DNA from 2 places in the Methylobacterium sp. D48H genome. Region 1 is predicted to be linked to the other one. Evidence: predicted binding sites of a transcription regulator. Region 1 holds the regulator's gene; the other holds the start of a gene.
The links. Region 1 encodes PhoB, which activates phosphate uptake and scavenging genes when phosphate is short. Its sites were predicted from a motif close to TGTCATNNANCTGTCAT; they were not measured.
Positions count from the first base shown of each region.

Region 2: the regulator PhoB is predicted to act here: its motif matches at 1,320-1,336, upstream of ACLBX8_RS19665 (inorganic phosphate transporter).

Region 1 covers NZ_JBKFAP010000014.1:94,767-97,832, reverse strand. Annotated here, with positions in the region: gene phoU (phosphate signaling complex protein PhoU) at 1-714, shown strand, start outside; gene phoB (phosphate regulon transcriptional regulator PhoB) at 837-1,532, shown strand; gene ACLBX8_RS20915 (protein-disulfide reductase DsbD family protein) at 1,712-3,066, opposite strand, start outside.
Region 2 covers NZ_JBKFAP010000012.1:129,116-132,181, forward strand. Annotated here, with positions in the region: gene ACLBX8_RS19665 (inorganic phosphate transporter) at 1-1,270, opposite strand, end outside; gene ACLBX8_RS19670 (ceramide glucosyltransferase) at 1,492-2,640, shown strand; gene ACLBX8_RS19675 (DUF1045 domain-containing protein) at 2,666-3,066, shown strand, end outside.

The DNA of each region.
Region 1 (3,066 bases):
GGCCATATCGTCACCTCCTACGACACCGACCTGGAGAACCTGCGTCGCTCGATCTCGGAGATGGGCGGCGTCGCCGAGAAGATGACCGCGGAGGCGACCGACGCCCTCGTGCGCCGGGACGACACGCTCGCCCAGGCTGTGATCCTCGCCGACAAGCGCCTCGACGCGCTGCAGCGGGACATCGAGGAGCGCGCCGTGCTGCTGATCGCCCGGCGCCAGCCCCTGGCCATCGACCTGCGCGAGACCATCTCGGCGATCCGCGTCTCCGGCGATCTGGAGCGGATCGGCGACCTCGCCAAGAACGTCGCCAAGCGCGTGGTGGCGATCTCCGATCAGGCGCCGGCCCAGAAGATCGTGCTCGGCGTGCGCCACATGAGCGACCTCGCCGAGGGTCAGCTGAAGGACGTGCTCGACGCCTACGGGAGCCGCGACGTCCAGGCGGCCCACGACGTCTGGGAGCGCGACGGCGAGATCGACGCCCTGTACAATTCCCTGTTCCGCGAGCTCCTGACCTACATGATGGAGGATCCGCGCAACATCTCGTTCTGCACGCACCTCCTGTTCTGCGCGAAGAACGTCGAGCGCATCGGCGACCACACCACCAACATCGCCGAGACGATCCACTACCTCGCCACGGGCGAGACGCTGGCGGGTGACCGGCCGAAGAACGACGCGTCGAACTACGCGACCGTGGACGGCGTGCAGGCGCCGTGAGGCGCCGACCCCGGCGCCTTCCTGTGGGCGCGGCCGGGGTCACTCTCCGTGCGGGTTGAGGCGGGGCGGCGCCTCCTGCACCATCCGGGGACCGCCCGCAGAACGAGTCTTCGAACGTGAGCATGCAAGTCCTGATCGTCGAGGACGAGGAGGCCCTGAGCACGCTGCTGCGCTACAACCTGGAGGCCGAGGGCTTCCTGGTGGATTCGGCGGCGCGCGGCGACGACGCCGAACTGCTCCTCGCGGAGCGGATCCCGGACCTCGTCCTGCTCGACTGGATGCTGCCCGGCCTCTCGGGGATCGAGCTGTGCCGCCGGATCCGGGCGCGCCGGGAGACCGAGCGCCTGCCGGTGATCATGCTCACCGCCCGGGGCGAAGAGGGCGACCGTGTCCGCGGGCTCGGCACGGGCGCCGACGACTACATCGTCAAGCCGTTCTCGGTCCCGGAGCTGCTCGCCCGGATCCGCGCGCTCCTGCGCCGGGCCAAGCCCGCCCACGTCTCGGACCGGCTGGCGGCCGGCGACCTGGAACTCGACCGCACCGGCCACCGCGTCCGCCGCGGCGGCGAGGAGCTGCATCTGGGCCCCACGGAGTTCCGGCTCCTGGAATTCCTGATGCTGGCGCCGGGCCGGGTCTTCTCCCGCGAGCAGCTCCTCGACGGGGTGTGGGGCCACGACGTCTACATCGACGAGCGCACCGTCGACGTCCATGTCGGGCGGTTGCGCAAGGCGCTGAACGGCCCGCGCCAGACCGACCCGATCCGCACGGTCCGGGGCTCGGGCTACGCCTTCGACGAGACCTTCTCGCTGGAGGCTTGAGGCGGCCCGAAGGGCTGTCGGAGCGCCTCACCGCTCCGGCGCGCCGTCATCGCGAGCGGAGCGAAGCGACCCAGAGCGGCGGGACGCCGGCGCGCGCGGCGCTGCTGGGTTGCTTCGCTCCGCTCGCAAAGACGGTGGGACGGGCCCGCGAAGATTCGCGCGTCCCGGCCTCCAGGGACTCAGCGCGCCAGCGCCGCGCTCCGGCCCGAGGCGGCCGGCACCGCCTCCAGCGCCGCCAGGACCGTCCCCTCGGTGAGGATCTGCGGCAGCACCTGGGGCTCTCCCGTCCCGGTATAGAGCAGGTAGAGCGGGACGCCGCTGCGCCCGTGCTTCTCCAGGAGGCGGGTGATCTCGGGGTTCTGGTTGGTCCAGTCGCCCTTCATGTAGGTCACGCCGCGCTCGGCCATCGCGGCCCGCACGGCCTTCGTGTTGAGCGAGGTCGCCTCGTTGACCGCGCAGGTGATGCACCACGCGGCGGTCATGTCCACGAAGACGGGGCGGTGCGCGTCGAGCAGGGCGTCGAGGCGCGCCTGCGTGAACGGCTCGATCCCGTCGGCGGCGGCCTGCGCGGCCGGCGCGGCGCGATCCCGGGGCAGGGTGACGGCGAGGGCCCCAACGGCGATCAGCGCCAGCGCGGCGGCGGCCTGCGCGACCCGGCCGGCCCGCGGCGGGGCGGCGCGGCCGTGCTCCCAGGCCCAGGCGGCGAAGCCCACGAGGACGAGGCCGATCAGCGCCGCCAGCAGCCCGCGCGGGTCGACCTGCTGCGCCAGCACCCAGATCAGCCACGCCACGGTGGCGTAGACCGGGAAGGCCAGCACCTGCTTGAGGGTCTCCATCCAGGCGCCCGGCCGCGGCAGCGCCCGCAGGGCCGGCGGCCAGAGGGTCAGGAGCAGGAAGGGCAGGGCGAGGCCGAGGCCGAGGCTCGCGAAGACGGCGAGCGCCACGCCGGCGCTCTGGGTCAGCGCGAAGCCCACCGCCGAGCCCATGAACGGCGCCGTGCAGGGCGTCGCCACCAGGGTCGCGAGCACGCCGGTGAAGAACGAGCCGCTCAGGCCGCCGCGCCGGGTGAGGCCGTCGCCGAGGCCGGCGAGCCGGCCGCCGACATGGACCGCGCCCGAGAGGCTCAGGCCCATCGCGAACAGCAGGTAGGCGAGCCCCGCCACGATGGCGGGCGACTGGAGCTGGAACCCCCAGCCGATCGCGGCCCCGCCGCTCTTCAGGCCGATCAGCGCGGCGGCGAGCGCCAGGAAGCTCGCCAGGACGCCGGCCGTGTAGGCGAGGCCGTGGAGCCGCAGCCGGGCCGGCCCCTCGCCCGCGTGCCGCACGAGGCCGAGCACCTTGATCGACAGGACCGGGAAGACGCAGGGCATCAGGTTGAGGATCAGGCCGCCGAGGAAGGCGAAGGCCGCGGCGGTCGCCAGCGTCAGCGCGTCGAAGTCGGCGGTGGCCGGCGCGGTCGCGGGCGGCGCGGTCGCGGCCGCCGCCGCGGCGGCCGGGAGCACCGGCTCGTCGCCGTACGCGAAGGCGAGCCGGC
Region 2 (3,066 bases), on a different contig from region 1:
AGCGCGTGCCGTCGTTGAGCAGGCCCGCGTAGCGCTTCAGGTCGGCCTTGTCGGCCTCCGAGAAGTCCGCCCCGGCGCCCGGCAGGACGCGCACCGCGTCGGCGGCGAGGTACATGTCGCTGCGCAGGTTCTGGGTCTGGGCGGCCGGCACCGTGCGGATCGCGCCGTAATTCTTCACGCTGGCGGCGATGTCGTTCGAGAGCGCCGCCAGCGCCGCGTAGACGGGCGGCGTATTCAGCGCCTTGGTCTTGAGCGCCTCCGTCACGGTCCGGCGCGCGGCGGCGGCGTCCGGAACCGCCGCGCCGGGGGCGCGGGCGGAGAACACCGCGCTCGCCGCCGTCGAGGCCTGCACGAAGGCGGGCGTCGTGTCGTCCGCCATGGTGCGGTTGAGCGCGTAGGCGGTGGGCGCGGCGCCGATCAGGATCAGCATGATCAGGCCCATGCCCTTCTGCCCGTCATTGCCGCCGTGGAAGAACGAGACCAGCGTGCAGGTGAGGATCAGCAGGCCGCGGATCCAGAGGGGCGGGGGCGCCTCGCCCGCGGGCGCCTCGTAGAGGTCCCTGCGGCGGACCGTGACCTTCAGGGCGAGCAGCAGCAGCGCCGCGAGCACGAAGCCGCAGACCGGGGAGAACAGCAGCGCCTTGAAGACGTTGAGCGCCTGGGTCCAGTCGACGCCCGCGGTGCCGTCGCCGCCGTTCATCAGCTGGTTGGCGAGGCCGACGCCGAGCACCGAGCCGATCAGCGCGTGGGACGACGAGTTCGGCAGCCCGAACGCCCAGGTCCCGAGGTTCCAGATGATGGCCGCCAGCAGCAGCGCGAAGATCATCGCGTAGCCCGCGTGCGAGCCGACGTTGAGGATCAGCTCGACCGGCAGCAGCGTGACGATCGCGTAGGCCACCGCGCCCGAGGACAGCATCACGCCGAGGAAGTTGAACACGCCCGACCAGATCACCGCGACGAGCGGCGGCATCGAGTGGGTGTAGATCACCGTGGCGACCGCGTTGGCCGTGTCGTGGAAGCCGTTCACGAACTCGAAGGCGAGGGCGATCAGCAGGGCGAGGCCGAGCAGCGCGAAGGCGCCGTAGGCCAGGGGCGCCTCCCCGACCGCGTTCATGTCCGCGACGAGGCTCACCACCGCGTAGCCCAGGCCCGCCACGAGGACGAGCAGGAACGCGACCACCCCGCCGAGATGCATCCCGTGGTCGAGGCGCGGGCCGCCCGCCTTCCGGTCTCCCACCGCCCCCGACGGCATCACGGCGGTATCGGACATGAACCCTCGCGCGGAATCTTTCGTGGTGAGCGGGGATTAAAACCGCGCGGTGACGGTTGGGTGACGGCCCGCGACGCCGCGCGTCGGCGAGCGTGTCCGAGAGCGTGTCCGAGATCGTGTCCGAGATCGTGTCCGAGAGCGTCGGGCGGCGCTGTCACACGCCTGACGCGGTCCGGCCGCTAGCGGACCGGACCGCTCGCCCGATCGCACGAGGGATCCGCATGATTGACGCCACGGTGCCGGCCCTGTCCCTCGGCGCGCTCCTGGCCGTCGTCCAGATCGGCAGCATCGCCGTCGCGGCCCGGCGCCTCGGCCGGGACCACGGCCCGTCGCGGTTCCCGGACGGCGCGCCCGTCTCCCTGGTCCGCCCCCTGCGCGGGGTCGAGGCCTACAGCGAGGAGATGCTCCTCCGCAGCTTCTGCCTCGACTACCCGTCCTACGAGCTGATCTTCTGCGTGGCCGACCCGGCCGACCCGATCGTCCCGATGGTGGAGCGCCTGATCGAGGCCCACCCGCACGTGCCGGCCCGCCTGATCCTCGGCGACGAGCGCGTCAGCGCGAACCCGAAGCTCAACAACTGCCTGCGCGGCTGGCGCGCCGCCGCTCACGACTGGGTGGTGCTCGCCGATTCCAACGTCGCCATGCCGCCGGACTACCTCCAGCGGCTCCAGGCGGCGTGGCGCGCCGATACCGGCCTCGTCTGCTCCACCCCGGCCGGCGCCCGCCCGGGCAGCTTCATGGCGGAGGTGGAGTGCGCCTTCCTGAACACCCTACAGGCGCGCTGGCAATACGCCGCCGAGGCGTTCGGGCTGGGCTTCGCGCAGGGCAAGAGCATGCTCTGGCACAAGCCCTTCCTGGAGGCGCAGGGCGGCCTCCAGGCACTGGCGGCCGAGATCGCCGAGGACGCGGCCGCCACCAAGCTCGTGCGCGCCGCGGGCAAGCGGGTCCACCTCGTGGCGAGCCCGTTCGAGCAGCCGCTCGGCCCGCGCGGCTTCCGGGAGGTCTGGTCGCGGCAGCTGCGCTGGGCGCGCCTGCGCCGCGTGACCTTCCCGCTGTTCTTCGCCCCCGAGATCGGCAGCGGCGTCCTGCTGCCGGCGCTCCTCGTCGCCCTCTGGGCCGGAAGCCTCGCGGGCCTCGCGGGCGCTGCCGGCCTCGCCGCCCTGTGCTATGCCGCCGAGCACCGGCTCGCGGCCCGCGCGGGCTGGCACCGCTCGCCCCGCACGCTGGCGGCCTTCCTGGCGCGCGACGCCCTGATCCCGGCGATCTGGGTCGGCGCCTGGATGCGGAGCGCCATCGTGTGGCGGGGCAATGCCATGGAGGTGCGCCCCCGGCGGGCCGCCGACGCGCGCACCTACGCGCCGACGGCCTGACCGCCCGGCGATCGGAGGCCCTGACGTGTCGCGCCGCTACGCCCTCTACTGGCTGCCCGCCCCGGATTCGCGCCTCGAAGCCTTCGGCCGCGCGATCCTCGGCACCGACAACGTCACCGGGCTGCCGGTGCCGCACCCGGAGAGGCTCGGTGATCTCGCTGCGGTCACGGCGGGCGCGCGGGTCTACGGGTTCCACGCCACCCTCAAGGCGCCGCTGCGCCTCGCCCCGGGCACCGGGGAGGCCGACCTCGTGGCCGCCGCCCGCGCCCTCGCGGCCGCGCACCCGCCGGTGGCGGTGGGGCCGCTCCGGGTCGCCGCCCTCGGGCCGTTCCTCGCCCTGGTACCGGAGGGCCCGCCGCCGGAACTCGGGCTCCTCGCCGCCGAGTGCGTCGCCGCCCTCGACCCGTTCCGGGCGCCGCTCACGGA